Regions from separate parts of the Mesorhizobium sp. B2-5-11 genome, predicted to be linked through region 2. Evidence: predicted binding sites of a transcription regulator. Region 2 holds the regulator's gene; each other region holds the start of a gene.
What was found. Region 2 encodes PhoB, which activates phosphate uptake and scavenging genes when phosphate is short. Its sites were predicted from a motif close to TGTCATNNANCTGTCAT; they were not measured.

Region 1 (7,679 bases), on a different contig from region 2:
GACCTTTGGCGGATAGAAAGAAGCCTCGGCCTAGGGCGACAGGCGTCAGCCAGGACGGCCTGGCGCCATTCCTCTCCCCCGTCGATCGGGGGAGAGGTGTCGAGCGCAGCTCGACGGAGTGGGGGTCGATCCTTGGCGCGGCACCATACGATGCCCGTGCTTATGCGTCACAAGGTTAGCCCTGCTCGGCCTGCAACCTGTTGTAGTCGTGAATCGTCCGGCTCAGCCTGCGGCGCAGGAAATTGGAAATGTTGTCGAAGATGAAGACCACGACCAGCGTCAGCAGCACCATGTAGAAGACGTTGGCCCAGTTCGAATTGGTGCGCATCGCTTCCCACAGTTTCAGACCGATGCCGCCGGCGCCGACGGCGCCAATAATGGTTGCGCCCCTGGTGTTGGATTCCCACTGATAGAGCGTCTGGCTGATGAACACCGGCACCACTTCCGGCAGTACGCCGTAGCGCTGCACCAGAAGACGGTTGGCGCCTGTCGACACAACACCTTCGCGCGGCTTGTCATCGATGTTCTCCAGCGCCTCGGAATAGGTTTTGCCGAGCGTGCCGATCTCGGTGAAGAAGATCGCGGCGCTGCCGGCCAGCGGACCCGGTCCGAAGGCGCGCGTGAAGAACAGTGCCCAGATCAGCATATCGATGGAGCGCATGAAGTCGAAGAAGCGCTTGAGCAGCTGGTTTACCAGCCGGTTGGGGGTGATGTTGCGGGCGGCGAAGAAGGCGAGCGGGAAGGCGACGATGCCGCCGAGCGCGGTGCCGAGAAAGGCCATGACGATGGTCTGCAACAGCTTTGTCCAGACATCGCCATGCTGCCACTGCGCATTGTTCCAGATGTTGTTGCCGGCGAGCGCCAGATTGGAGGTGCCCGCTTTCAGCTCGGGGCCCGACGTGATCAGTGACACCACCTCGCCGGCGGATTTTCCGAAGAAGGGCGAGCGTGTGTCGAAGACGAAGTTCGCCCAGCCGAGAAAGCGCTTGCGGATCCTGACGCGATCGGGGGCGACGCGGACCTCGCCGGCGAAGCCCATGTCGGCGACGACCTCATCCTCATGCACGGTGACCCAGTCGGGAACAGGTCCCGAGACCAGCGGCTTGCCGCTGTCCAGCGCCACCGCCACGCTCGTCCCAGCGGCGACGATCGTTGCTCGTGCCTTGTCGAAGGTGACCGACTTCGCCGTGCCGTCGATCAGGACCGTCACCGAACCGTCGGCGTTGGTCTTGACCCAATCCGGGTGGGGATTGGGGCCGAGTACAGAAAAGCGGGGGTATTTGGCCGTTATCTGCGGCTCGTCGAGGCGGAAGATCGGCTGCACGTCGTAACTGATCCACTGGGTCAGGAACAGCGGCAGCCGCTCCCAATGCGATTCCCGCAGCACTTGCGGCAGATTGAAGAACCACAGCGCGTAGAGCAGGTAGAGCAAGATGCCGCCAAGCAGCAGCAGCGGCCCGAAACGCTTGTGGAACGGCCGGCGGAACACTTGCGGGAAGCGTTCCTCGATCGACTGGATTTCGGCGGCGGTCATGATCAGGCGCTCATCACAAAGGCCTGTTCGCCGACCAGCTTGCGGCGCAGCCAGGCGGAGAACTGGTCGACGATGAAGATGGTCGTGAACAGGAGCAGCACCAAGGCTATCGTCTTGGCGCCGAAGCCGCGCGAGATCGACAGCTTCAGCTCCTCGCCGATGCCGCCGCCGCCGACCGCGCCCATGATGGTGGAGATGCGCACGTTGATCTCGATCCTGAGCAGCGTATAGGACATGAAATTGGGCAGCACCTGCGGCAGGCCGGCAAAGCGTACCCGTTCGAACCAGTTGGCGCCGACGGCCCGCAGGCCTTCCTCGGCGCGCATGTCGATGTTCTCGTTGATCTCATAGAACAGCTTGCCCAACGCGCCGATCGAATGCAGACCGATGGCGATGATGGCGGCGATCGGACCTATCGAGACGATGGCCGCGAACAGGCCGGCGATGACGATCTCGGGAAAAGCCCGCAGCAGTTCCATGAAGCGCTTGACGACAAGCCGCAGCAGCGGATGCGGCGTCAGGTTGCGCGCCGCGATGAAGGAGAACGGCACGGCGAAGACGAAACCGATAAATGTCGAGACCAGCGCCACGTTAAGCGTGGTCAGCATCAGCTCGAAATATTCGGGGATGTAGAAGCCGCCCCAGACATAGGCGCGGCCGAGCGGAAAGTTGAATTCCTGCGTGCCGGTGTCATGCGGGGAGGCGATGTCGAACAGCGCCCGCCAGACATCGTTCCAGTCCTTGGGAACGAGCCAGCTCAGGAAATCCAGTATGTGCGGAAGCCGGTCGAAGAAGTGTCCGGCATTGGCATCGTCGGCGAACCACATGGTGCCGCCGAGTGCGACCAACAGCAGGCCGACGCCGATGGCGGTGTAGAGCCGGCGCAAGGAGGTCTGGCGACGCCAGGCGTCGGCCATCTGGTGCGTGGCGCCGGAAGGAGCTGTCAGGGAAAGGGTCATGGTCGGAGATGCAAGAAGGGCGGCGTTTTCTCGACGCCGCCCTTCCTGACTTCTGCCTTTAGCCGCCGATGGCTGCCTTACGGGCTTCGACGATGACGTTATAGAAATCCGCCTTCACCGGAACGTAGCCGGTAAAATCACCGCCTTCGACGCCTTCGAAGCAAGCCTTGTCCTTCTTGGGCAGGTCGGTGAAGAAGGCCGCCAGCTTGGCCGTCATCTCGTCGCCGAGCGCCGTGCGCACGACCAGCGGACCGTTCGGGATCAGGCCCGAGCGCCAGACCTCGACGAAGTCGTTGGGGTCGACGGCGCCCTTGGCGACTTCCTTGTGGAAGGTGCCGGAGGTGTAGCCGTCCTTGAAGTCGCCGATGCCGGAGGAATCGTCCACGGCCACGTCGACCTTGCCGTCTCGCACGGCGAGCACATTGTTCTCATGGCCGCCATTGAACTGGGTCGAGGCGAAGAAGGTCTCGTTCGACGCGCCCGTGTCCTTCGGAATCTGCGTCAGCGGGATCAGGTAGCCGGAGGTCGAATCCGGATCGGCGTAACCGAGCTTCTTGCCCTTGGCCGACTTGATGTCGGTGATGCCGGAGGACTTCAGCGCCAGGCCGATCGAATAGTAGCCGGTCGCGCCGTCGGTCTGCTGGGTGGTGAGGATCGGGGTTACCGCCTTGGGATCCTTGAGGACGACGCTGGCATAGCCGGAAGCGCCGAGTTCGGCAAAGTCGAGCGTGCCGCCGAGCAGGCCCTGGATGACGCCGTCATAGTCGGCGGCCGGGAACAGCGAGACCTTCTCGAAGCCGAATTCAGCCTTCAGGTGATCGGCCAGGCACTGGTAGTTGCGCAGCCGGTCGGTTTCGTTCTCGCCGCCGAGGATGCCGACGCGGAATTCCTTCATATCGGCGGCATGCGCCGCGCCGGTGGCCATTGCAAGCACCGAAACGGCGCTGAAAACCATTTTCCTGAACATCTGATTTCTCTCCTGTAGGTTCCGGCCCCGCGCCGGCGGCGTTGGTGATTTTGACGGGTGCCCTGACGCGGGCTGGCGATCCAGGTCGCTCTCAGTAACCCGGGAATGCGGGTTCGAGCGGTCCGGCGGATGCGGCGATCTTTTGCTTGAAGGCAACGCTGGTCGAGGTGATGGCCTCGGATATCTCGCCGCCATTGCTGTCGGCGCCATAGACGAGACGGACGGCCTCGCGGTTAAGCTCCTCCGGCGGCCCGTCGAACACGACCTTGCCCGCGGCCATGCCGATGATGCGGTTGCAATAGGTGCGGGCGGTGTCCAGCGTGTGCAGGTTGGTGACCACGGTGATGCCCTCGCGCAAATTGATGTCCTGCAGCGAATCCATCACCACCTTGGCATTGAGCGGGTCGAGCGAAGCGATCGGCTCGTCGGCCAGGATCACCCGGGGCTGCTGCATCATGGCGCGGGCAATGGCGACACGCTGCTGCTGGCCGCCCGACAAGGTGCCTGCGGGCTGCAGCGCGGTACGGGCGATATCGAGCCGCTCGAGGGCGGCGACCGCCTGCGCACACTCGGTCCGCGAGAACATGCCGAAAAGGTTCGACAGGGTCGGACGATGGTTCAGCCGGCCGAGCAGCACATTGGTCAGCACGTCGAGGCGCGGCACAAGGTTGAATTGCTGGAAGATCATGGCGCAGTCGCGCTGCCAGCGCCTGAGCGGCGAACCGCGCAATTGCGAGACCTCGGCTCCGTCGAAGAAAATCGATCCATGGCTGGGATCGATGAGGCGGTTGATCATACGCAGAAGGGTCGACTTGCCGGCGCCGGAACGGCCGATGACGCCGACCATCTGACCCTGCGGGATCGAGATGCTGACATCGTTAACGGCGGTGTTCTTGCCAAATCGTCGGGTGACGCCGCGGATTTCGAGCGTGGCTGACATGGTGCGTTCCCGTCCAGTCGCGGTTGAAGGTCCTGTTGACCCTCGCTAGCGCAGCGCCATGAACCTGCGGTGTCGGATTGATGTCAGTTTTGTTACCACCCACAGCCGTGTCGTGCGCGATCAGGCCAGGACCATCAGTTCCTCGAAATGCTCCATGTCCCTGAAGCTGCGGAAGGCAGGCGGCTCGAGAAGACAGCCCCCTGCCCGAACTCTATGTAAGGGATGCGAATAGTGAGCAGCCCTATTCCATTCACCACCGTCATCCACCGTATTTTTCCAGGAAAGCTTCGGCCTCGAGCTGACGGAAATCGTCGAGTGCGGCGCGCAGCCTCGCATGGTCCCAATCCCACCAGGCAAGCGCCTGGTAGCGCTCGGCGGTGCGGCGGTCGAAGCGCTCGCGGATCGGCTTTGCCGGCACGCCGGCGACGATGGTGTAGGGAGCGACATCCTTCGATACCACCGCTCCGGCGCCGACGGCGGCGCCATCGCCGACGGTGATGCCGGGCAGGACTGTCGAGCCATGGCCAAGCCATGTGTCGTGGCCGATTGTGACGCGCCTGGCGCGGCGCTCAGCGAAAAATTCGCTCTCGTGTTCGGCATCGTCCCAATAGTCCGATGCGCGGTAGGTGAAGTGGTGCAGCGTCGGTCGCCAGGTCGGGTGGTTGGTGGCGTTGATGCGCACGCTTGCCGCGATGTTGGAGAATTTGCCGATCGTCGCACACCAGACGGCGCAGTCCTGCATCATGTAGGAATAGTCGCCGAGTTCGCTTTCCGAAACCCGACAGCGGTCGGCGATTTCGGTCCACCGGCCAAGCGTCGAATTCTCCACGTCCGCCGTCGGGTGGACCAGCGGCGTCTCCGACAATTTCCTGCTCATGCGGCGAGCTTTCCCGGGGCGAAGGCGGTGACGTCGATGATGCGGTCGGCCACCGCTTCGCGCACATCATAGTCGTGGAAGATGCCGAGCAGGGCGACGCCTGCCGCCTTCTTGGCGGCGATGAGTTCGATCACCACCTCGCGGTTCCTGGCATCGAGCGAAGCTGTCGGCTCGTCGAGCAGCAGGATCGGGTGCCCGGTGATGAAGCCGCGCGCGATGTTGACGCGCTGCTGCTCGCCGCCGGAGAAGGTCGCCGGCGGCAATGCCCAGAGTTTTTCCGGCAGATTAAGCTGCGCCAGCAGGGCGCGCGCCTTGCTTCTTGCTGCTTCGCGATCCTCGCCGCGCTCTACGAGCGGCTCAGCGACGACGTCGAGCGCCGATACGCGGGGCACGGTGCGCAGGAACTGGCTGACATAGCCGATGGTCTGGCGGCGCACGGCAAGCACGGTGCGCGGGCTGGCGCTGGCGAGATCGATGAGCCCGTCTTCGTGCGTGACGATGATCTGGCCTTCGTCGACGGCGTAATTGCCGTAGAGCATCTTCAGGATCGAGCTCTTGCCGGCCCCGGACGGGCCGCCGAGCACGGTGCATTCACCGGCGCGGATCGAGAAGGAGACACCGGCGACGACAGGCAGTTTGATGCCGTCGCGCAGATGCATGGTGAAGCTCTTGGCGAGATCGGAGACAACGAGAGGCGTCGGCATCAGAAGGTACTCCAATCGTTATTCGTTTGCGGGCAGGACAGAGGGGGGTGACTTGGCGCCATCGTCAAACCTGCAGAATCGAGGAAACAAGCAATTGCGTGTACGGCGCGCGCGGGTCGTCGAGCACACGGTCGGTGAGGCCGCTTTCGACGACGCGGCCGTCTTTCATCACCATCATGCGCTGGGACAAAAGCCGCGCCACCGCGAGGTCGTGGGTGACGACGATGGCGGCGAGGCCGAGATCGGTGACGAGGCCGCGCAAGAGATCGAGCAGGCGCGCCTGCACCGAGACGTCGAGGCCGCCTGTCGGTTCATCCATGAACACCAGCCGCGGGCCGGTGACGAGGTTGCGGGCAATCTGCAGGCGCTGGCGCATGCCGCCGGAAAAGGCGCGCGGCTCGTCGTCGATGCGGTCTTCCTCGATCTCGACGCGCGACAGCCAGTCGACGGCGGTGGCGCGGATCTTGCCGTAGTGGCGGTCGCCCACCGCCATCAGCCGCTCGCCGACATTGGCACCGGCCGACACCGTCATGCGCAGGCCGTCGGCCGGATTCTGGTGGACAAAGCCCCAGTCGGTGCGCATCAGGAAGCGGCGCTCGGCCTCGCTCATGCGGTAGAGTTCGCGGAACTGGCCGTCGCGCATGCGGTAGCTGGCGGTGCCGGATGAGGGCAGCAGCCGCGTCGACAGGCAGTTGAGCAATGTCGTCTTGCCGGAGCCGGATTCGCCCACGACAGCCAGGACTTCGCCCGGCCACAGATCGAAGGTGACGTTGTCGCAGCCGACGCGCGAGCCGTAGAATTTCGAGAGCGCCGAAACGCGTAGCAAGGGTTCGTCGGTCATTGTATCTCCTTACCCTCCCCCTTGTGGGGAGGGTCGGCGCGCAGCGCCGGGGTGGGGGCTGCCGATGGGTCGCTACCCCCACCCGCGCCTTCGGCGCGACCTCCCCACAAGGGGGAGGTAGGGGTGCTGCGCCGCTTCTCGCAGTGGTCGGTGTCGGAGCAGACGAACATGTGGCCGCCGTGATCATCGAGGATGACCTCGTCGAGATAAACGTTCTCGGCGCCGCACAACGCGCAGGGCTGGTCGAAGGTCTGCACCTCGAACGGATGATCCTCGAAGTCGAGGCTGACCACATCAGTAAAGGGGGGCAGCGCGTAGATGCGCTTCTCGCGGCCGGCGCCGAACAGCTGCAAAGCCGGCGAGCGGTGCATCTTGGGATTGTCGAATTTCGGCGTCGGAGACGGGTCCATCACATAGCGGCCCTCGACCTTCACCGGATAGGCATAGGTGGTGGCGATGCGGCCGTGCTTGGCGATGTCCTCATAGAGCTTCACATGCATGAGGCCGTATTCCTCCAGCGCATGCATTTTGCGCGTTTCGGTCTCGCGTGGCTCGAGAAAGCGCAGGGGCTCGGGGATCGGTACCTGGTAGACCAGCACCTGGCCTGCGGCGAGTGGATATTCGGGAATGCGGTGGCGGGTCTGGATGATGCTGGCGCTGGCGGTATCGGTCGTAACCGCCACATTGGCGACCTTCTTGAAAAAGGCGCGGATCGAGACCGCATTGGTGGTGTCGTCGGCGCCCTGGTCGATGACCTTCAGCACATCGTCGGGGCCGATGATCGAAGCGGTAACCTGGACGCCGCCGGTGCCCCAGCCATAGGGCATCGGCATTTCGCGCGAGGCGAACGGCACCTG
Region 2 (7,679 bases):
CCGGCGGTGCTGAAGGAATCGGCCTACGGCATCGGCTGCACGACCTGGGAGGTCACGCGCCGCGTCGTCATCCCCTATACCCGCGTCGGCATCATGGGCGGCGTCATGCTCGGCCTCGGCCGCGCGCTCGGCGAAACCATGGCGGTAACCTTCGTCATCGGCAACGCCCACCGCATCAGCGCCTCGCTGTTCGCGCCCGGCACGACGATCTCGGCGACCATCGCCAACGAGTTCACCGAAGCCGACGGCGATCTCTATACGTCTTCGCTGGTGGCGCTCGGCCTGATCCTGTTCGTCATCACTTTCCTGATCCTTGCCCTTGCGCGCTACATGCTGCTGCGCATGGACAGCCGCACGGGAGCCTGACCGATGTCGACGGCCACATCGCTTCACAATCGACGCAAGCGCAGGAATGCCGTGATGATGACGCTATGCGTCGCGGCGGCGGGCATCGGCCTGGCCTGGCTGGCGCTGATCCTCGGCGCACTGCTCTATAAGGGCCTGTCGGGTGTTTCGCTCTCTGTGTTCACCGAAATGACACCGCCGCCCGGCGATGCCGGCGGCCTGCTCAATGCCATCTACGGCAGTATCATGATGACAGTCATCGCCGTCATCGTCGGCACGCCGATCGGTGTCCTCGCTGGGACCTACATGGCCGAATATGGCCGCTTCTCGCGCCTCACCACCGTCGTGCGCTTCATCAACGACATCCTGCTGTCGGCACCCTCGATCATCGTCGGCCTGTTCGTCTACGAGCTGCTGGTGCGGCCGATGGGACATTTCTCGGCGATTGCCGGTGCCGTCGCACTGGCCATCCTGGTCATCCCGGTCGTCGTTCGCACCACGGAGGACATGCTCAACCTGGTGCCGAACGCCCTGCGCGAGGCCGGCGCCGCGATCGGCGCGCCGCGCTGGGTGGTCATCCGCTCGGTCGCCTACCGTGCGGCGCTGTCGGGCATCGTCACCGGCATATTGCTGGCCATCGCCCGCATTTCCGGCGAGACGGCGCCGCTGCTCTTCACGGCACTCAACAACCAGTTCTGGTCGAGCAATCTCAACGCCCCAATGGCCAGCCTGCCCGTCACCATCTTCCAGTTCGCTCTCAGCCCCTACGAGGAATGGCAGCAGCTGGCGTGGACCGGCGCACTCATAATCACCCTTACGGTTCTCGGGCTGAGCATCTTCGCCCGCAGCCTTACCGGACGCAGAGAGGACAGATGAAACCGATGTTGTCCACCGAGTTGAATACGCCCGAAGTCGCGGTCGAGAAAGCCAAGATCGAGGTCAAGGGCCTCAATTTCTACTATGGCCAGTCGAAGGCGCTGAAGGATATCAGCCTGTCGCTGCCCGAGCGCAGCGTCACCGCCTTCATCGGGCCTTCGGGCTGCGGGAAGTCGACGCTGCTGCGCGTCTTCAACCGCATCTACGAGCTTTACCCGAGGCAGAGCGCCGAGGGCCAGGTGCTGCTCGACGGCCAGAATATCCTCGACCGCTCGCAGGATCTCAACCTGCTCAGGACCAAGATCGGCATGGTGTTCCAGAAGCCGACGCCGTTCCCGATGTCGATCTACGAGAACATCGCCTTCGGCGTCAGGCTCTATGAGAAGCTCAGCAAGGCGGAGATGGACGGCCGTGTCGAGCAGGCGCTGAAGCGCGCGGCACTGTGGAGCGAGGTCAAGGACAAGCTCAACGCCAGCGGCCTCAGCCTTTCGGGCGGCCAGCAGCAGCGCCTCTGCATCGCCCGCACGGTGGCGGTGAAGCCGGAGGTCATCCTGCTCGACGAGCCTGCCTCGGCGCTCGATCCGCTGTCGACCGCCAAGATCGAGGAGCTGATCGACGAGTTGCAGGCCGATTATACGATCGTCATCGTCACCCACAACATGCAGCAGGCGGCGCGCGTGTCGAAGCAGACCGCCTTCATGTATCTGGGCGAGCTGGTCGAGTTCGACCGCACCGAGAAGATCTTCACGTCGCCCCGCGAGAAGCGCACGCAGGACTATATCACCGGCCGCTTCGGCTGATCCCAGGCATACGAGGACCAAGATCATGGCCGAACACACAGTCGCAGCCTTTGACGAAGATCTCGGACAGATCAGCAGGCTGATCCGCGACATGGGCGATCTCGCCTCATCGATGGTCGGCGGCGCGACCAAGGCGCTCCTGAATTCCGACAACGCGCTCGCCCAGAGCGTCGTCTCCGACGACGCGATCATGGATGCGCGCCAGCGCGAACTCGACGACCGCGCCATCACCCTGATCGCCAAGCGGCAGCCCATGGCGGACGATCTGCGCCATGTCGTCGGCTCGATCCGCATGGCGGGCGATCTCGAACGCATCGGCGATCTCGCCAAGAACATCGCCAAGCGCGTCGGCACCGTCGGCCTTGCCGCCACGCCGCGCGACCTGTCGCACTCCATCGACGCCATGGCGCAGCTTGTGCTGATCCAGGTGCAAGGCGTGATCGAGGAGTATGCGGCGCGCGATGCCGCGGCACTTGCGAAGCTGCGCGCCGACGATGAACGCATCGACGTCAAATACACGTCGGTCTTCCGCGAGCTGCTGACCTACATGATGGAGGATCCGCGCAACATCACCGCCTGCACGCATCTTTTGTTCTGCGCCAAGAATCTCGAGCGCATCGGCGATCACGTGACCAACATTGCCGAAAATGCCTATTATGTGCTGACCGGCACGCAATTGCCCGCCAATCGCCCGAAGCAGGACGAGACGGCGATGTCGGCGCCAGCGGCTTGACGGCAGGGGTGACCAGTCGATGATCGCGCCACGCATCATGGTGGTGGAGGACGAGGAGCCGCTGGGTGTGCTGCTCCGTTACAATCTGGAATCGGAGGGTTATCAGGTAGAGGTGGTGACGCGCGGCGACGAAGCCGAGATCCGCTTGCAGGAGAATGTCCCTGACCTTCTTGTGCTCGACTGGATGGTGCCGGCGGTTTCCGGCATCGAGCTCTGCCGCCGTCTCCGGATGCGGCCCGAGACCGAGCGGCTGCCGATCATCATGCTGACGGCGCGCGGCGAGGAAAGCGACCGGGTGCGCGGTCTCTCCACCGGCGCCGACGACTATCTGGTCAAGCCGTTCTCAACGCCGGAATTCATGGCACGCGTCAAGGCGCTGCTGCGCCGCGCCAAGCCCGAAGTTCTGTCCAGCGTGCTCAAGGTTGGCGACATCGTGCTCGACCGTGAATCGCACCGGGTCTACCGCAAGAAAAGCGAGATCCGGCTCGGGCCGACCGAGTTCCGCCTGCTCGAATTCATGATGCGACATCCCGGCCGCGTGTTCTCGCGCAGCCAACTGCTCGACAATGTCTGGGGCGAAACGATCTATATCGACGAGCGCACCGTGGACGTGCATGTCGGCCGGCTGCGCAAGGCGGTCAACAATGGCCGCATGCCTGACGTGATCCGCACCATTCGGGGCGCGGGGTATGCGATTCGCGAAGACTAGGGATATGTCACGCAACGTTCTCGCCCACGCCTGATTTCGCCTGTGCCCCCGGCGCGAAAATCTCCTGGTCGACGAAGGTCAGCGCGCGCATGGCGCAGCCCTCGCGGATCAGTGGCAGTTCGTTCGGCTCGGTGTCGAAGGAAATCGATTTCGAGTGCTGGCCGCCGGCGGTCTGGGCAATGGCCTCGCGCAGAGCCGGCTCGATCAGGTCGAAGGCGGCGGCGCTGACGCCGACCATGGCGACCGGCGCCGGATCGATCAGCGCGAACAGGCTGCCAAGGCCGTAACCCAGCGCCTCGCCGGCCTTGCGGTAGGCTTCGCGCTCCGGCCCGTCCTTTTCGCGCGCCGAGGCCGCCAGGGTGCGCATGTCGGCGTCGCTGACGTCGACGGGCTCGGTGTCCTCGCCAAGCTGCCTCGCGTTGCGCCAGATGGCATAGTTGCCGGCATAGGCCTCGACGCAGCCGCGCCGCCCGCAGCGGCAGAGCGCCCCGCCGGGGCGATGGATCATGTGGCCGAACTCGCCTCCGGATGAATGGGTGCCGGTGAACAGTTCACCCTTCAGCACCAAGCCCATGCCGATGCCGTGCGACAAAAGGATGGCGATGAAGTCGTCGCGGTAGCGCTGGGGATCGCGCCAGCGCAGCGCCACCGCCATCATGTTGCAATCGTTCTCCATGGTGGCGGGAATGCCGAACTCGGCCTCCAGTATGTCGGCGAAGGCGATGTCGGTCTGCGGCGTGATCGGCGACCACAGCATGGTGCGCGCATCCGTGTCGGTGATGCCCTGGATCGCCAGCGCGATACGGGCGATGCTGCCGACGTCGAGGTCGGGATCCTCGAACCGCCGCCTGACGATGGCCACGCATTCGCCGATCAGCGCCTCGCGCGACAGGGTGAGCGTGTCCAGCCGGCGCTGCTCTTCAGATATCACCTGGCCGGCATAGTCGATGACGGCGACGGAGAGAAAATTCAGCGACAGCACCACGGTCATCACCGCCGCGGCTTCAGGGTTGAGGCTGAGGCCGACCTGCGGCCGGCCGCGTTTCAGCGCACCGGCCTCGCTCGGCTTGCTCTGCGCCAGGATGCCTTCGCCAATCAGGTCGGAGGAGATCGCCGATATGGTGGAATGGCTGAGCCCGGTGGTCGCGGCAATCTCGGTGCGCGAGGGCTGCCCGGCACGGCGCACGGCCGCGATCACCATCGCCCGGTTGCGTCGGCGCAAATCGTCGTGGCGGATTCCGACCGACATGTTTCTCGCATCCTCCCCGTCGCCGCGTTCTCTCCCCAGGATCCCGACGACCGTCAAATACTGGCAGAACCGGCCTTGGCTGTCATTATTTATTCCGGAGCTCGAAAAAAATTCACGAGGACATCAAAATACATCAGAATCGACGTTGACAGCGTTCCGACGATGGACCAGTGTTTTTTCGAGGCTCGAAAAAATAGAGCCTTGTGCCGGCCTACGGGCCTGTTTGGTCGCGCCATACGCGGCGCAGGGAGGATTAAGATGAAGAGATTCACAGCCGCCATCCTGGCGGGTGTCGCCATGTCGCTGACGCTCGCGTCGGTCGCGCAGGCGAAGGACAAGGTCATCGGCGTTTCCTGGTCGAACTTCCAGGAAGAGCGCTGGAAGACCGACGAGGCCGCCATGAAGAAGGCGATCGAAGCCGCCGGCGACAAGTATATTTCCGCCGACGCCCAGTCCAATCCCGGCAAGCAGCTCACCGACGTCGAGAGCCTGATCTCCCAGGGCGCCAATTCGCTGATCATCCTGGCGCAGGACGCCTCCGCCATCGGCCCGGCGGTGCAGAAGGCGCTCGACGAAGGCATTCCGGTCGTCGGCTATGACCGCCTGATCGAGAACAAGGACGTCTTCTATCTGACCTTCGACAACAAGGAAGTCGGCCGCATGCAGGCCCGCGAAGTGTTCAAGGTGAAGCCGGAAGGCAACTACGTCTTCATCAAGGGCTCGGGTGCCGATCCGAATGCCGATTTCCTGTTCTCGGGCTCCATGGAAGTGCTCAAGGACGCCATCGACAGCGGCAAGATCAAGAATGTCGGCGAAGCCTATACGGATGGCTGGCTGCCGGCCAATGCGCAGAAGAACATGGAGCAGTTCCTGACCGCCAACGACAACAAGGTCGACGCGGTCGTCGCGGCCAATGACGGCACTGCCGGCGGCGTCGTCGCGGCGCTGACGGCTCAAGGCCTGGCCGGTACCGTTCCGGTCTCGGGCCAGGACGGCGACCACGCGGCGCTGAACCGCATCGCGCTCGGCACGCAGACCGTGTCGGTGTGGAAGGACGCGCGTGAACTCGGCAAGAATGCCGCCGAGATCGCCTCGCAGCTGGCCGACGGCAAGAAGATGACCGATATCGCCGGCGTCAAGGACTTCACAACGCCCGGTGGGAACACCGTCAAATCGCTGTTCCTGACCCCGGTTGCGATCACCAAGGACAATCTCAACGTCGTCATCGACGCCGGCTGGATCAAGAAAGACGAGGTCTGTGCCGGCGTCGCGGCGGGCAGCGTAGCGGCCTGCAACTGATCTTCCATTTCATGCGATGAACGCCGCGGCTGCCAAGCCGCGGCGTTTTTTCAAGAAAATTTGTTTTTCCGCCCCGGGCGGGTAACTTCTAGGCTGGCTTCCGGCATCCCGCATCGGACGGGCAGGCCGGCGGGAGAAAATCATGACCGATACGACGTCCAACCCGCAGGCCGACACCGCGCGTGCGTCGGAACTCGGCGCCGTCGCCCGGTTCCTTAAGGCGACCGAGATCGACACGCGCATGCTCGGCATGATCGGCGCGCTGCTGCTGATCTGGATCGGGTTGCATGTCTTGTCCAGCCTGCGTCTCGGCGTCAATCCGCTCGATTTCGACAGCCGTACCTTTCTCACGCCGCGCAATCTGTGGAACCTGTCGGTGCAGACCTCGGCCGTCGCCATCATGGCCTGCGGCATGGTGCTGGTCATCGTCATGCGCAATATCGATCTGTCCGTCGGTTCCGCCGAAGGGTTGATCGGCATGGTCATGGGCTTCGCCCAGGTGCATTTCCTAGTGCGCTTCGTCGGGCTTGAGCTTGGCAACCCATGGATCTGGGTGCTGGCGCTGGTCATCGGCCTGGTGCTCGGTCTGTTGATCGGCGCCTTCCAGGGCTTTGTCATCGCCTATCTCGAAGTGCCGGCCTTTATCGTGACGCTGGGCGGGCTTCTGGTCTGGCGCGGTGCGGCATGGTGGGTTACCAGCGGCCAGACGGTGGCGCCGCTCAACGCGACGTTCCAGCTGATGGGCGGCGGCCCGGCCGGATCGATCGGCGCGACCTGGAGCTGGGTGGTCGGTATCGCCGCCTGCCTTGCGGTGGTGCTTGCGCTGTTCAACGGGCGGGTACAGCGCAAGCGCTTCCGTTTCCCGCTGCGTCCGATCTGGGCCGAGACGCTGATCGGCGTGCTGACCTGCGCCGTCATCATGGGCGCGGTTTGGCTGGCCAATTCCTATCCGTGGCCAGTCGGCATCGTGAACAGATATGCAGCCGCCAACAACATAACCGTGCCCGAGGGCGGCCTGTTCATCGCCCACGGCATCGCCATACCGGTGCTGATGGCCATCGCCGTCGGGCTGGTCATGACCTTCATCACCAAACGCACCCGTTTTGGTCGCTATGTCTTTGCCATTGGCGGCAATCCGGAAGCAGCCAACCTCGCCGGCATCAATACACGCTGGATCACGATGAAAGTGTTCATGATCATGGGCGTGCTGGCCACGATCGCCGCCGCGATCTCGTCAGCCCGGCAGAACTCGGCCACCAACGTGCTCGGAACGCTCGATGAATTGCTGGTGATCGCGGCGGCCGTCATCGGCGGCACATCGCTCGCCGGCGGTTCGGGAACAATCATCGGCGCCATGCTGGGCGCGCTTTTGATGCAGTCGCTGCAATCCGGCATGGTGCTGCTTGGCGTCGACTCGCCGCTGCAGAGCATCGTCGTCGGCGCCGTGCTGGTCATCGCGGTGTGGCTCGACACCGTCTATCGCAAACGCGTTTGAGGGAGGAGGACAATCATGGCTGAGAGGATCGCTCCCGCCGGCAACCCGCTGGTCGACATGCGCAACATCTCAATCGCGTTCGGCGGCATTCGCGCCGTCGACGATGCCTCGATCGATCTTTTCCCCGGCGAGGTCGTGGCCCTGCTCGGCCATAACGGCGCCGGCAAGTCGAC
Region 3 (7,679 bases), on a different contig from region 2:
GAGCCTAGTGCTAAAAGAGCCGTTGTCGCCGCAACGCCGGGAACCGCACGGCGACTGCGCAGCTGTAGCGGGTTTCCAATGGGGTGTTGCTCATGGCTGGATTTGCGCGCCTCGTGCCGATGACGATCGGGCTGATCGTCATTTGCCTGGCTTTGCAACCGACCCTGGCGGCAAGCCTCGCCGATCTTTACCAGTCGCAGACCATCGTCAACGGTCGGTACGAGAAGAACCGCCAGGCCGGCTTCAAACGTTGCCTCGACGCGGTTCTGGTCCGGGTTTCCGGCGACCAGCGCCTGCCGGCGAAACCGGAGATGGCGGCGCTGCGCGACAAGGCCGGCAGCTTCGTGGCGGCCTTTCGCTACCGCGATCGCATGGAAGGCATTCCCAACCATGACGATCAGGGCACGTACGATCGGCCTCACAATCTCTACTGCCAGTACAGCCCGGCGATGATCGATCCGGTGCTGGCTTCGCTCGGCAGCAGGCCATGGCTGACCGAAAGGCCACGGCTGGCGGTGTTCTTGTCGACCGAGCGCGGCGTCAAGCATTTCGCGCTCGATGCCGATGACGAGCGCGGCGTGCTGATGCGCGAGTCGTTCGGCAATGCCGCCGCGCCGATCGCCATGCAGGTAACCTTCCCCACGGCAGCGCTGCTGTCGAAGGCGGGGCTGGACGACAGGATCATGCGCGACGCCGACATGGCGAAGCTGGACACGGTTGCGAAAATGGCCGGCGCCGACCAAGCGCTTTCCGGCAGCATCGTCTGGAGCGGTAAGGAGTTGGGCTGGATCGCCGACTGGCGGCTGGCGAAGGCCGGCAAGACCTATGCCTGGCAAGTGCGCGGCGTCGGCTTCGACGAGGCGTTCCGCGTCGGCATGCGCGGTGCGGCGCAGATCCTTTCGGGCAATGGGCAACCCGAATAGAGACCCGATCGGATTGCTGGCACAAACGTGTCGCATTGGTCAGCACCACGGGTGCGTGATAAAAGCCGGCCAAACGAGAGTTTTGGCGATGAACAGATTCACCCCCGCAAAACCTGCCGGCGCGCGCAGCGTCGACGACATCACCGGCAGCCGCCGCTTGCGACGCATGCGCAAGGCCGACTGGTCGCGGCGCCTGGTGCAGGAGAACAGGCTTTCCGTCGACGACCTGATCTGGCCGATCTTCGTCGTCGACGGCAGACAAGTGCGCGAGCCGATCGCCGCCATGCCGGGCGTCTTCCGCCTGTCGATCGATCTTGCCGTCAAGGAGGCCGAACGCGCGGCGAAGCTCGGCATCCCCGCGCTCGCCACCTTTCCCAATGTGGACATTTCGCTGCGCGACCAGACCGGCTCGCATATCCTCGACCCCGACAACGTCATCAACCGCGCCACGCGCGCGATCAAGGACGCGGTGCCTGAGATCGGCGTCATCACCGACGCCGCGCTCGACCCGTTCACCAGCCATGGTCATGACGGCATCCTGCGCGACGGCCTCATCGTCAATGACGAGACGGTGGAACAGGTAACCGCGGCGGCCGTCATACAAGCAGCGGCCGGCGCCGACATCATCGCGCCGTCCGACATGATGGACGGCCGCATCGGCGCCATCCGCGACGCGCTCGACGCAAACGGTTTCCAGGACGTGGCGATCATGTCATATGCAACGAAATTCGCCTCCGCCTTCTACGGGCCGTACCGCGAGGCGGTCGGCACGGCCGGCCTGCTCAAGGGCGACAAGAAGACCTATTACATCGACCACGCCAATTCAGACGAAGCGGTGCGCGAGGCCGAGCAGGACCTGGCCGAAGGCGCCGACATGCTGATGGTCAAGCCCGGCCTGCCCTATCTCGATATCATCCGCAGGCTGAAGGACGAATTTGCGATGCCGACCTTCGCCTACCAGGTGTCGGGCGAATATTCGATGATCAAGGCGGCGGGCGCCAATGGCTGGATCGACGGCGAAAAGGTCATGCTGGAATCGCTTCTTGCCTTCAAACGCGCCGGCTGCGACGGCATTTTGACCTATTTCGCCCCTGAGGTGGCGGAGATGCTGAGAGCATAGTTTCCCCAGCGCCTTCAAACCATATGCTCTTCATGGACCCACCGGCAAATGAGCCGGTATAGCGGCTGTCTCGGCAACCGCCATTTTGGCATCCGCACCAACCATCAGGCAACACTCTGGACATCGCATAGGCGAAGTACGGATATGCATCTTTTCGATCGCGGAAAATACTACTTGCAATTTGCAATCGGTTTGCTAGAAAGTAACTGCTTGCAAAATACAACTGGTCTGAGGAGGCTTTCCATGTCCAGACTTCGCGTCAACGCATTCACCTTGTCGCTCGACGGTTACGGCGCCGGTCCCGACCAGGATTTGAAAAACCCGCTCGGCGTCGGTGGGGAAGCCCTGCACAAATGGATGATCGGTACCCGCACCTTCCGCAAGATGGTGCTCGGAGACGATGGCGGCACAACCGATATCAACGAGGCGTTCGCGGCGCGCAGCTTCGAGAATGTCGGCGCCTGGATCCTCGGCCGCAACATGTTCGGGCCGATCCGCGGCGAATGGCCTGACGAAAACTGGAAGGGCTGGTGGGGCGACAACCCGCCCTATCATGTGCCGGTCTTCGTGCTGACCCACCATGCGCGCGAGCCGATCGTCATGGAGGGCGGCACGACCTTTTACTTCATTACGGATGGCATCCATTCGGCGCTCGAGCAGGCAAGGGCAGCGGCCAATGGCAGCGATGTGCGGGTCGGCGGCGGCGTCGCCACCATCCGGCAGTACCTCCAGGAGAGGCTCATCGACGAGATGCATCTGGCGATCTCGCCGGTGCTGCTCGGCTCCGGCGAGCACCTCTTCGCCGGGATTGATATGCCGAAGCTCGGCTACGCGTGCAGCGAACAAGTAGCGACGCCGCTTGCCACGCATGTCGTCATCAAGCGGACTTAGGAATTAGTTGTCTGCGACAGTGGGAATTGGCAACCCTTGGTGCAGATCCTTTCTCCCCGTCACTATACGGGGAGAAGGACAAACTCTCGTTCAATACTTCTCGGGCACGTAGAGCTCGCGCGGCAGCACCTGGCGCTCGTATTCGGGATTGAAGACCCGCTCGGGCAGCGTGATCTCCTCGTGCGGCACCTCTTCATAGGGAACCTGCTGCAAGAGGTGGTCGATGCAGTTCAGCCGGGCGCGCTTCTTGTCGTTGCCCTCGACGATGAACCAGGGCGCCTCCGGAATGTTGGTACGGGCGAAGGTCTCTTCCTTGGCCTTGGTGTACTGTTCCCAGCGCACCCGCGACTGCAGGTCCATCGGCGACAGCTTCCACTGCTTCATCGGATCGTGGATGCGCATCAGGAAGCGCATCTGTTGTTCCTCGTCGGTGATCGAGAACCAGTATTTGACCAGCGTGATGCCCGAACGGACCAGCATGCGCTCGAACTCCGGCACGTCACGGAAGAATTCCTCCACCTGATCGGGCCCAGCGAAACCCATCACCCGCTCGACGCCGGAACGGTTGTACCAGGAGCGGTCGAACAGAACGATCTCGCCGCCGGCCGGCAGGTGCGGCACATAACGCTGGAAATACCATTGCGACGTCTCTCGCTCGGTCGGTGCCGGAAGCGCCACGACGCGGCAGATCCGCGGGTTGAGCCGCTGGGTGATGCGCTTGATGACGCCGCCCTTGCCAGCCGAATCGCGGCCTTCGAAGATCACCACAAGCTTCTTCTTGTGGTAGGCGACCCAGGATTGCAGCTTGATCAGCTCGGATTGCAGCCCGATCAGGTCGCGAAAATACTGCATGCGGTCGATAGAAGGCGGATGCGCGTTCTTGTAGATCCTGGCGATCTCCAGCGACAGCGCCGGTTCCGACATCTCCAGTTCATAGTCCTCGTCGAGCGTGTCGGCGAGTTCGGCTTCCAGCCAGTCCCGGGCGCCGGACTTGGGTATGGATTCATTCATCGGTGTTCCTCCATCTGCAAGCTGCCGCCTCCGGCAACGACCGGGCGCACTGGTCGCGTCCTGACGGCGGCGCGCAACGCCCTGATCGACTGAGTATAGGCCGGCAATGACGGTTTTATTGCAGGGGCACGCCACGGCCGCTCATCGGTGTGCTGGGGCCGGAGGGCGACAAGCCGCACGGATTGTCCTACAAATCCAGCAACCTGATCGGGCCATTCTTCTCAATCGCGAGGACTGACATGGAATACCGCACTCTCGGCCGTTCCGGCCTGAAGGTTTCGGCGCTGACGATGGGCACCATGACCTTTGGCGGCGCCGGCCCGTTCGCGGCTGTGGGCAACAGCGATCTCGCCGAGGCGAAGCGCATGATCGATTTGTGCATTGATGCCGGCATCAATCTCATCGACACGGCCAATGTCTATTCGGACGGCCTGTCGGAGGAGATCATCGGCGAGGCACTCGGCGGCAAGCGCAGGAACGACGTGCTGATCGCCTCCAAGGCGCGCATGCGCATCGGCGACGGCCCCAATGACGAAGGCCTGTCGCGCCATCATTTGATCCGCGAATGCGAGAAAAGCCTTAAGCGGCTCAAGACCGACGTCATCGATATCTATTTCCTGCACGAATGGGACGGCGTGACGCCACTCGAAGAGACCATCGCCGCGCTCGACACGCTGGTCGGCCAGGGGAAGATCCGCTATATCGGCTGCTCCAACTATTCCGGCTGGCAGGTGATGAAGGCGCTCTCCATCAGTGACACCCGCCATCAGCCGCGCTTCGTCACCCAGCAGATCCACTACACGCTCGAAGCACGCGAAGCCGAATACGAGCTGCTGCCGATCTCGGTCGACCAGGGATTGGGCGTGCTGGTGTGGAGCCCACTGGCGGGAGGCCTGCTGTCGGGCAAGTATCACCGTGACAACCCGACCGCGCGCCAGGTCGCCGGCTGGTCCGAACCGCCAATCCGCGACGAGGACCGGCTGTGGCGGATCGTCGATGTGCTGGTCGAAATCGGTAAGGCCCGCGGTGTGTCCGCCGCACAGGTGGCGCTTGCCTGGCTGCTTGGCCGGCCGGCTATCAGCTCGCTTGTGATCGGCGGGCGCAACGAGGCCCAGTTCAGGGACAATATCGCGGCGGCCAGCCTGACGCTGGCCGGCGAGGAACGTGATCGCCTCGACGCGGTCAGCCGCCCGCCCCTGCTCTATCCCTATTGGCATCAGCAGCTGACGGCAAAGGAGCGTTTCGGCGCCGCCGACCTTGTGATCGACCGAAGCAGCTTATAGGAACCCTGGTGCCGGCTCCGAGACGTCGGAAGGCGAACGACGCGTAGTCAGCCCACAAGAACAGCAAAAAAGGAGCCGCTATGGCACGAGCACCAAATTACGATCAGGAACGCAAAGAACGCGATCGCCAGAAGGCGGCCAAGAAGGCCGAAAAGCTGGCGGCCAAGGCTGCGGCGCGGGAGCGTCAGAAACCCGAGACTGACGCCGAGATTGAAACAGAGGAATGACGGCGCGCGCGGCGGCAATCCGGCCTGGATCAGGCCGGCGCCTTGTCGCTGACGAAGACGTCCACTTCACGCGCCGCCGCGATAAAGGCGCGCCTTGCGTTCATGGCCGGCTTGTCGCCGGCCAGCGCATCGTGGCAGGCCTGCAGCGCCGCGCGATGCTTGGGGGTGCGCTTGCCGGGCCAGCTGTTCATGAGATAGTCGGAAGCCTCGCGGGCCGAGCGTAAGAGCTGTGTACTTCCCGCCGTGACTGATTTGACGGTCACGGGTACTTCAAATCGGTTGTTTTCCATCGCCCGGTCCTACGCCATCGGCGTCCGCGAAGCGAGGCCGAAAGTGGGGCTCGGGGCCGGTGGTCCTTTTTTCGGCGGCGAGTGGCCTGCCCTGCAGGCCGCATTATGCCGCCACGACGGCAAATCCCCTGGCGCGAAGGCCGCGGCGATCATTGGCCAGCGACGTCAACAGACGGTCGCGACTGCCCACGATATGCTGCGAGAGCAAGCGCGCGGCTTCCTGTGCATCGCCGCTCCGCACGGCGGCCAGGATGGCATGATGTTCGGCCCAGGCGCGGCCAAGGGCCGCTCCATCGCGTACCTCCAGCCAACGGGCGCGCGAAAGCCTGGTCATCGCGTCGCGGACGGCCCGAAACAGGAATTCATTGCCGGACAGTCGCGCCAGCTCGATGTGGAAATCCATGCCGACGCGATGCCATTCCTCGCGCGGAGTGTCGTCGTCGCAGGAGACGAGCATAGCCTCGATGACATCGACGGCACTTCTGTCGGCAAGCCCGCATGTCAGCCGCAAGGCCGCGACCTCGACCGCTTCGCGGTAGACCGCGATCTGCTCGAGTTCGGCTAGGTTGATGGGCGAGACCGTCCAGCCGCGCCCGTCCCTGCCGACCAGCCCTTCGGTTTCGAGCCGCAGCAGCGCAGCCCTGACCGGCGTGCGCGAGGCGCCGAAGCGGCTTTCGATCCAGCGCTCGGTGAGTTTCTCACCCGGGCCGATCTCAAGTCCAAGGATCATCTCGCGGAGCTGCCGTTCGACGTTGTGCATCTGCGACATCGTTGTTGCCTTTTCACGTGCCCGCATTGACAGCGGTCGGGCTGTGGGTCCATGACGGATACCGACTTGGTATCCCAAAATGGTATCCACAACAATCCCTGACACACGCAGGCACGGCATGACGCAGAACGATACGGAACAGGGCGGCTACAATATCCACTGGCGGCGCAATCTCGCCGTCTGCTTCGCGGGTTCGTTCAGCACGCTCATCGCCATGACCCTGCTCTTGCCGTTCCTGCCGCTCTATGTCGAGCAACTGGGCGTCGAGGGCCATGCGGCGATCGTGCAATGGTCGGGCATCGCCTATGGGGCGACCTTCTTCGCGGCGGCGCTCGTTGCGCCGTTATGGGGACGGCTCGGCGACCGCTACGGCCGCAAGCTGATGCTGGTGCGCGCCTCCTTCGGCATGGCGATCTGCATGTCGCTGACCGGAATGGTCGAGACGGTCTGGCAATTGGTGCTGCTGCGCCTGCTGATCGGCTTTGCCGGCGGCTATTCCTCCGGCTCGACCATATTGGTGGCCATGCAGACGCCGAAGGACCGCTCCGGCTGGGCGCTCGGTGTCTTGTCCGCTGGCATCACGGCAGGTTCGCTGGTCGGCCCCTTGCTCGGCGGCGCGCTGCCGCCGGTAATCGGCATCCGCGCGACCTTTCTGTTGTCCGGCGGCGTCATCTTCCTTGCCTTTCTGGCGACGACATTCCTGATCAAGGAGAACCAGCGCCCGCAAGCAAGCAAAGCCGCGACGGCGGCAAAGCCGAAGAGCGGCTGGTCGCAAATTGCCGACAAGCGTCCGGTCGTGGCCATGCTGACGACCGGCATGCTGCTGGCCTTCGCCACCATGTCGATCGAGCCGATCATCACCGTCTATGTGCAGCAGCTGATCGAGGACCAGAGCCGGGTGACGCTCGTTGCCGGCGTGGTGATGTCGGCGGCCGCCCTTGGCGCAATCCTGTCGGCGTCATGGCTTGGCAGGCTCGCCGACCGCGTCGGTCACTGGAACGTCGTCGTCGGCGCGCTGGCCGTGTCGGCGCTGCTGCTCATTCCGCAGGCCTTCGTCACCGACGGCTGGCAACTGATCGGGCTGCGCTTCCTGATGGGCCTGGCGCTCGGCGGTTTGCTGCCTTGCATCACCAGCGTCATCCGCCACAACATTCCCGACGGCGTC
Region 4 (7,679 bases), on a different contig from region 2:
CGGTTTCGACCTCGGCCGCGGAACCGACCGATGCCGTGGCGATTTCGCGGTTGATGCGCCGGGCCAGCCCTGAAAGCACTTTTCCCGCGCCGACTTCATAGAGCGTGGTGACGCCGTTCGCGCCGAACCACTCCACCGTCTCGCGCCAGCGCACGCGGCCGATCACCTGTTCGAACAGACGGCGCGCAATGATTTCGGGATCGCTGGTCGGAGTGACCGTGACATTGGAGACGAGCGGCACGACAGGCGCGTTCTTGGTTACCCCGGCCAGCGCCTCGCGCATGATCTCGGCGGCGGGCGCCATCAGCGCCGAATGGAAGGGCGCGGAGACCTGCAGCATCAGCGCTCGCTTGGCGCCTTTTTCCGTGCACAGTTTGGCAGCCAATTCGACCGCTGCCTTGGCGCCGGAAATCACCAGCTGGCCACCGCCATTGTCGTTGGCGATCTGGCAGACCGATCCTTTGGCAGCCTCGGCGCAGGCGGCTTCGACATCGGCCTGCTCCAGTCCGATGATCGCCGCCATGGCGCCTTCGCCGGCGGGCACCGCCGCTTGCATGGCATTGCCGCGGATGCGCAGCAGCCTGGCGGCATCGGCAACCGAGACGAAGCCGGCGGCGGCAAGCGCCGAATATTCGCCCAGCGAATGGCCAGCGACGTAGGTAATCTTGTCCTTCAGCGAGAAGCCGCCCGCTTCCAAGGCCCTGATCGCGGCCAGCGATACGGCCATCAGCGCCGGCTGCGCGTTGGCGGTGAGCGTCAGCGTCTCTTCCGGCCCTTCCCAGATCAGCTTCGACAGGTTTTCGCCGAGCGCGTCGTCGACTTCGTTAAAAACCCTACGCGCCTCGGGGAAGGCATCGGCGAGGTCCTTGCCCATGCCGACAGCCTGGCTGCCTTGTCCCGGAAAGGTGAATGCAACGGCCATGTGTGGGCTCCCAAAGCTCGGTTCTGCTTGCCTGATACACGAATTTTCCTGCCTGTGACGCAACGCGGCCTGCCAAGTCAAGCCCGGTTCGACCCGGCCCCTTGGCAGCTTTGCCGGCCGAGTGCCTGTTCCAAAAGGCTTTTTGGCGATCACTCCTGATGAAAACCGCTCACGAATCGTTTGCTGGCTCTTCTTATTTCCGCCACAGGCGCTAGCTTTGCGTGACAATTCCATGACAATCGAGTGACGGGTCTGTCGCTGGGTGGGGAAGTTAAAGTGGCTAGGATTTCGAAAGGCGCAGGCAAAGCCGCGCCACAGTTTCTGGAAGACGATCCTTCCACCGGCTACCTGCCGGGACGGAAGTGGCCGACCATACGCTATGGGCTGACCAGCCTGCTGATCGCGGCCGTCCTGGTGTTCGCCATCGAATTGATCGTGCGCGGCGACTTCGCCGGCACGGTTTCCTTCTTCCTGCAGCCGCTCAAGCCGGGCTGGACCACGATCGTGGTGTTCGCACTGGTTCTGGTCGGCCTCGATGCCGTTTTCGGCCGCAGCTATCAAAGCCTGATGATCGTCGCGCCGCTGACGCTCTCCCTGGCTTTCATCGGTCACCAGAAATCGCATTATCTCGGCGATCCCCTCTACCCGACCGATTTCCTCTACTCCCGCCAGATCGTGGCGCTGCTGCCGCTTCTGGTGCGTGACCGCCCGATGACTGCGCTTGCCATGGTTGTCGGCATCGTCGCCGGCCTGTCGCTGCTCATTTATGGCTGGCGGGTCTGGCGTCGAAAGGTGCCGATACTCAGCCGCAAGGGCCGTCTCGCCCGGCTGACGCTGGCGGTGCCGCTGCTCGCCTTCTTCGTCTCGATCATGGACTATGCCACCTTCTCGTGGACCCGGGACCGGCTGCAGATCATCCCGATTATGTGGGACCAGAAGGAAAATTACGCCTCCAACGGCTTTGCGCTCGCCTTCGCGCTCAACGTGCCGATGGCGCATGTCTCGGCGCCGCCAGGCTATTCGGAAAAGGCGATCGCGGCCATCGACAGGCCGCAGGTGACCGCCTCGGTGCCACAGGAAAAGCCCGACATCATCGTCGTCATGAGCGAATCCTTCTGGGATCCGACCAAGCTGCCCGGGGTCACCATCACGCCCGATCCGATCCCCAACGTGCGGGCGCTGCGTTCGGGCTCCATGTTCTCACCCGAATTCGGCGGCATGACCGCCAATATCGAGTTCGAGGCACTGACCGGCTTCTCCAACGCCTTCCTGCCGGCCGGCAGCATCCCCTACCAGCAATATGTGCGCACGCCGACGCCGTCGCTGGCGACCTTCCTGAAGAGGGAGGGCTATAGGGCGCGCGCCATCCATCCGGGCACCAACTGGTTCTGGAACCGCGGCGCGGTCTATGCCGATTTCGGCTTCGACGACTTCAGATCGGAAGAGACGTTGCCGCCGATGCAAAAGCGCGGGCCGCTGGCATCCGACGCGGCGATGACGGACGAGATCATCAGCGAGGCCGATGCCAGCGATGCCCCGGTGTTCTTCTTTGCCGTCAGCCTGCAGAACCACGGCCCTTACGAGCCGAACCGCTACTACAACCCGACCCACACCGTGCAGGCGCCGATCAGCCAATGGGCGCGTGAATCGCTGCTGAGTTACACCGAGGGCTCGGCCGACGCGGACCGCGGTCTCGAACGCCTGATCGAATGGGCAAAGAAACGCTCTCGCCCCACCGTCATCGCCTTCTTCGGCGACCATCTGCCGCCGCTTGGGCCTGTCTATGTGGAGACCGGGTTCATGAAGGACAATGTCGCGCCGCGCAAGGAGGCTTCCGCCGAGGCGGCGCTGGAGCATCATCAGACGCCACTGGTCATCTGGTCAAACCGCACAGGCCCTGCCAAGGACATGGGCGCCGTCAGCCCCGCCTTCCTGCCCTATCACATCCTGAAAACGGCCGGCATCACCCACCCCTACTATACCGGCTTCCTGGGCGAGATGCGCGAACGCTACCGCGTGGTCGACCGCAATCTGCTGCTGACGCCGGCGGGAGAAGCCACGCCCGATTGGGCGCGGCAAAAGCAGATCGACCCGGCGATCCGCGACTTCCGGCTGCTGCAATACGACATGATGTTCGGCAAACGCCACGCGGCGCCCGACTTCTTCCCCGAAACGGTGGACAAGGTCGTCGCCCATATGAGCTGAAATTCGCGGCATCCTTCCAGGATGCCGCCCAGCGGGGTCGAGCGTTCAATTCGTCAGTTGCAATTTCGAGAATTTGTTGGCGATCTGCTGGAACACGTTCGGCAATTTGTTTGGATCGTTGACGGCATAGTAGTCGCTGGGATCCGAGGCGCAGGCGCTGTAGAGCGTGCGGTTGGCGGCGGTGTCGGATTGCAGCACCATCGTGTAGATTTCGGCGCCCTGCTTCTTCAGCTGCGTGCAGACGCTTTTGGTCCATCCGTCGACATTGCGCGCGGCGGTCGTCTGGTTGTCCGATCCAAGCCGACCGGCAGCGCCATAGTCTGAGCCCGCGAGAAAACCATAGGACGTATAGTCGGACTTGGTCGTCTCGTTGCTGGCGCCGTAGACGACATTCTCGCCGTCGGTGAGCAACATGACGATCTTGCTCACCCCAGGCGTCTTCCAAGGCGTACCCTCGGCGTATGGCGCACCCGGCGACAACACCCGCTGGCCCCAGGCCAGGCCCTCGGAAACATTGGTGCCGGACCCCGCCCATGCAAGCATCTTGGCGGCCTCGTTGCGAAGTTTTGTAAAGTCTTCGGTCAAGGGGACGATTGGCGAGGGACAGGACCGGTTTGGCCCCACCGTCAATTGCAAGGCGTTTGGATCGTTTGTGACCGCGGTGGCAATGGCGGTGTTCTGCGGCGCCACATATTTGGCGACTGTTTCAAGATCACCCCGCAAAAGCCCGGCAGCACTTCCAAGCAAGCCGCTCAGGTCTATTCCGAGAATATTCAGTCCGCCATTCCGAGCAAGTTTGGCCTCATCAGGGGCGTCGTCGATAAAGGAATTGTTGTAGTGATAGGCATCGTTTGAATAGCCGCTGGAAGGTCTCGTCCCCTTTCCCGGACTGTCCGGCGCGAAATAAGGCACGAACAGAGTGTCAGGGTAACGTGGATCAGGCGGCGTATCGGCGATATTAAGGACACCAGGCCGCGCCTCGACGCAGCCTTTCCAACCCGTATCCTCCCCCTTGCCGTCCTTCCACCCCGTCAATTTGGCGGCAGAGGCCGGATCTTTCATCAACTGCCTGAACAGCGCCATATGATTGGGACGCTTGTCGTTGATGACGGGGAAATTGATTCCATTGGTGGATGACTTGCCGTCCATGTCGATCCAGGACGGGTCGAACCCGTCGCCGTTGACATTGACAGCCGTGACGAAGGGTACCAGCGCCACGCGGACCTTGCGCGTCGGTGATTGCGCCGCTTCCAGATATTTGAGCAGATTGTCCGTCGCTGTCTTGAGGGCAGCAATTTTGGCGCCGGCCATCGAGCCGGTGTTGTCCAGAACCAGCACGACTTCGAGCTGGTTGTTCGATTCGACCGCCGAGGCATCGACCACGATGTGCCTGCTCTCACCGAGCAGGAAGGCGAAGTTCAAATCGACGTCAGCCGAGGCGACGGCCTTCGTCTTGACGAAGTTGACGCCCCTGTCGACCGTCAACGTGGCCCGCGCATTTGTGAGTTCGCCATGTCCGGCTACGTTGGCCTGGAAATAGCGGTTGAAGGCGTCGGTGCGGGTGATGTCCAGATCGCCGAGATGCGAGGAGGCGAGATTTGCCGCGTCGAGCGCATTCTGCAGGTTGCTCTTGGCCCGCATGATGGTGGAGACATCGGCTGCGAAGGCCACCGCCGACAGGATGGCCGGCAAGCCGATCCCGAGCAAAAGCGCGAAGTTGCCGCTTTTCGAGCGCCAGAATTTCTTGAGAAGCATCCTTACCCCCGGAAATGCCTAGCCCGTTGCTGACAGCGGGATGCCGCTTTTTGCGCCAGACATGATGAATCGGCGGTTGATGCCGGGGCCGCAACCCCATACAACCTGTCATGGTGGTTAAGGCCTGGTTTCCGGGAACCACGGAGTCCTATCGCCGCACATGCCGGTTTTCCGGCCCTGCGACATCCGGGATTGCCGCCTGCTCTTGCCTTCCACGTGGATTGCTATATAGACGCCGCCAATCTGCCGGTCCCAGCTGGGGGCTGAACGGAGGGCCGGAGGTTTTCGAAAACCTTCGCGTGAAGCCAGAAGCGCTTCCGCCTCCCGTGTCTCCGCTCTCGACCGTCTCGTCATGCTCCTTTCTTCCCCGCTCCTGGCGGGTCAGAGAAGTTGCAGAGGCTTTTGCCGCCGGGAACCGGGAGAGAAACGAAGAAAGGCGAAAAGACATAATGGCTCTTTACGAACATGTGTTTCTTGCCCGGCAGGACCTCTCGCAGCAGCAGGTCGATGCGCTTGTCGAACAGTACAAGGGCGTCATCTCCGCCAATGGCGGGTCCGTCGGCCGGGTCGAGAACTGGGGACTGAAGTCCCTCACCTACCGGGTCAACAAGAACCGGAAGGCATACTACACGCTGATGGATCTTGACTGCCCGCCGGCAGCGCTCAACGAAATGGAGCGCCAGATGGGCCTGTCCGAGGACGTGCTGCGTTTCCTGACCATCAAGGTCGATGCGCATGAGGAAGGTCCCTCCGCCATGATGCAGAAGCGCGAAGAGCGCTCGGAACGCGGCGGCTTCGGCGACCGCGACCGCGGCGACCGTGGTCCGCGCTCGTTCGGCGACCGTGATCGCGGCGATCGTCCGCCACGCAGCTTCGGCGGCGACGCCGGTGGCGATCGTGGTCCGCGCCGTCCGCGCGAAGGCTTTGAAGGGGGTGCAGAATAATGGTCGACATTAACCAGATCCCGACCCGGCGCCCGTTCCATCGCCGCCGCAAGACCTGCCCGTTCTCGGGCGCCAACGCGCCCAAGATCGATTACAAGGACGTGCGCCTCCTGCAGCGCTACATTTCCGAGCGCGGCAAGATCGTGCCGTCGCGCATCACCGCCGTCAGCCAGAAGAAGCAGCGCGAGCTCGCCAAGGCGATCAAGCGCGCCCGCTTCCTCGGCCTGCTGCCCTACGTGGTTCGCTAATCCTTGACGCGGGCGGCTCCGCCGCCCGCTTCTCTTCCACGGCGACGGGCGCCGCTGGGTTGCGCATCAAATCCCGAGTTGAGGCCAAAAGCCTCTAACTGCCGCGACAGGCAGGACAGCGACACCGGCGGCAACGCCCTTTTGCTTCCTGACCTGTTCCAAAGAATTTCGCACCGATCCCGTGATTGGCGCCCTAACCAAAAGGAACAAAACCATGGAAGTCATTCTTCTCGAACGCGTTTCCCGCCTCGGCCAAATGGGCGACACCGTCAAGGTCAAGGACGGCTTTGCCCGCAATTTCCTGTTGCCGCAGGGCAAGGCGCTGCGCGCCAACGAAGCCAACAAGAAGAAGTTCGAAGGCCAGCGCGCGCAGCTCGAAGCCCGCAACCTCGAGCGGAAGTCCGAAGCCTCGCAGGTCGCCGAACAGCTCGACGGCAAGAGCTTCATCGCCGTTCGCTCGGCCGGCGAGACCGGCCAGCTCTACGGCTCGGTGTCGACGCGCGATATCGCCGACCTGCTGACGGCAGAGGGCTTTTCGGTCAACCGCAACCAGATACAGCTCAACCAGCCGATCAAGACCATCGGCGTGACCAATGTGGCGATCGCGCTGCATCCGGAAGTCGAGGTCACGATCACGCTCAACATCGCCCGCACGGCCGACGAAGCCGAGCGGCAGGCCAAGGGCGAGACGCTGACCACCGCCGAGGCCATCTATGGCGAGGACATCAACGACAATGCCCGGCCGGAGAACTTCTTCGACCCGAACGCCGAGTTCGAGGGCGGCGAAGAGAACGCCTGACATCGGCGCGGCGCGCCTGCCGGCGCGCCGCATTCGGCTTCGGCCTCAATCAGTTCAATCAGACTGGCAGCTCCAATCAGACTGGCAGTTCAAGCCAGACTGGACCAATGCCCGGGTTCACCACCTGGGCATTTTTGTGCCAAAAGGAACTTTTCGAAACCCTATATATTGATGCAGAGTAGGACAGCCTGTCTGACCGAGAGGGGACATTTGGGTCATGAATATTCTGTTGAAACGCGTTCTGGACCGCCTGGTGCGCACAGGCAATCTCAAGGTGACCGGCCCACAGGGCACGACATTCGTGTTCGGTGACGGCAGCGGCGAGCCGGTGCACCTGCACATCAAAACCAGGCACGCCGAGCGCGCCATTACCTTCGATCCGATGCTGGCCGTGCCGGAAGCCTACATGGATGGCGAACTCGACATCCTCGAGGGCGGCGTCCTTGGCCTGATGCGCATCGCTTTCCAGAACATGGGCAGCGGCGGCATCGACGCGACGTGGTCGAAAGCCATCGAAGGCCTGCGCCACGCTTTCCGCCGCCTGCAGCAGATCAACACCGCGTCGCGTTCGCGCCGCAACGTGCAGCGCCACTATGATCTGTCGGGTGACCTTTACCGGCTCTTCCTCGATGAGGACATGCAGTATTCCTGCGCCTATTTCGAGCAGCCGGACATGACGCTGGACGAGGCGCAGGCAGCCAAGAAGCGCCACATCGCCGCCAAGCTCAGGCTGAAGGCCGGGCAGACGGTGCTCGACATCGGCTCCGGCTGGGGCGGGCTAGGCCTCTACCTTGCCAAGGCCTTCG

Region 1: phnC (phosphonate ABC transporter ATP-binding protein) is a predicted target of PhoB. The motif match lies at 4,470-4,486, and genes of this name have one in related genera.
Region 3: ppk2 (polyphosphate kinase 2) is a predicted target of PhoB. The motif match lies at 4,052-4,068, and genes of this name have one in related genera.
Region 4: FJ490_RS03235 (LTA synthase family protein) is a predicted target of PhoB. The motif match lies at 1,144-1,160, and genes of this name have one in related genera.

The regions. Positions count from the first base shown of each region.
Region 1 is NZ_VFUK01000008.1:47,005-54,683, forward strand. It holds gene phnE (phosphonate ABC transporter, permease protein PhnE) at 176-1,534, opposite strand; gene phnE (phosphonate ABC transporter, permease protein PhnE) at 1,537-2,493, opposite strand; gene phnD (phosphonate ABC transporter substrate-binding protein) at 2,552-3,460, opposite strand; gene phnC (phosphonate ABC transporter ATP-binding protein) at 3,552-4,400, opposite strand; gene FJ490_RS23225 (DapH/DapD/GlmU-related protein) at 4,660-5,277, opposite strand; gene phnL (phosphonate C-P lyase system protein PhnL) at 5,274-5,981, opposite strand; gene phnK (phosphonate C-P lyase system protein PhnK) at 6,046-6,822, opposite strand; partial or broken gene FJ490_RS23240 (alpha-D-ribose 1-methylphosphonate 5-phosphate C-P-lyase PhnJ) at 6,951-7,679, opposite strand, start outside.
Region 2 is NZ_VFUK01000016.1:29,794-37,472, forward strand. It holds gene pstC (phosphate ABC transporter permease subunit PstC) at 1-366, shown strand, start outside; gene pstA (phosphate ABC transporter permease PstA) at 370-1,221, shown strand; gene pstB (phosphate ABC transporter ATP-binding protein PstB) at 1,218-2,021, shown strand; gene phoU (phosphate signaling complex protein PhoU) at 2,047-2,754, shown strand; gene phoB (phosphate regulon transcriptional regulator PhoB) at 2,774-3,463, shown strand; gene FJ490_RS29835 (ROK family protein) at 3,471-4,712, opposite strand; gene xylF (D-xylose ABC transporter substrate-binding protein) at 4,971-6,011, shown strand; gene FJ490_RS29845 (sugar ABC transporter permease) at 6,154-7,506, shown strand; gene FJ490_RS29850 (ATP-binding cassette domain-containing protein) at 7,522-7,679, shown strand, end outside.
Region 3 is NZ_VFUK01000001.1:879,564-887,242, reverse strand. It holds gene FJ490_RS04425 (DUF2066 domain-containing protein) at 93-923, shown strand; gene hemB (porphobilinogen synthase) at 1,012-2,043, shown strand; gene FJ490_RS04415 (dihydrofolate reductase family protein) at 2,287-2,934, shown strand; gene ppk2 (polyphosphate kinase 2) at 3,025-3,945, opposite strand; gene FJ490_RS04405 (aldo/keto reductase) at 4,185-5,228, shown strand; gene FJ490_RS04400 (hypothetical protein) at 5,309-5,455, shown strand; gene FJ490_RS04395 (DUF982 domain-containing protein) at 5,485-5,745, opposite strand; gene FJ490_RS04390 (GntR family transcriptional regulator) at 5,849-6,514, opposite strand; gene FJ490_RS04385 (multidrug efflux MFS transporter) at 6,633-7,679, shown strand, end outside.
Region 4 is NZ_VFUK01000001.1:637,798-645,476, reverse strand. It holds gene fabD (ACP S-malonyltransferase) at 1-922, opposite strand, end outside; gene FJ490_RS03235 (LTA synthase family protein) at 1,199-3,127, shown strand; gene FJ490_RS03230 (pilus assembly protein) at 3,173-4,882, opposite strand; gene rpsF (30S ribosomal protein S6) at 5,332-5,826, shown strand; gene rpsR (30S ribosomal protein S18) at 5,826-6,074, shown strand; gene rplI (50S ribosomal protein L9) at 6,289-6,873, shown strand; gene FJ490_RS03210 (cyclopropane-fatty-acyl-phospholipid synthase family protein) at 7,091-7,679, shown strand, end outside.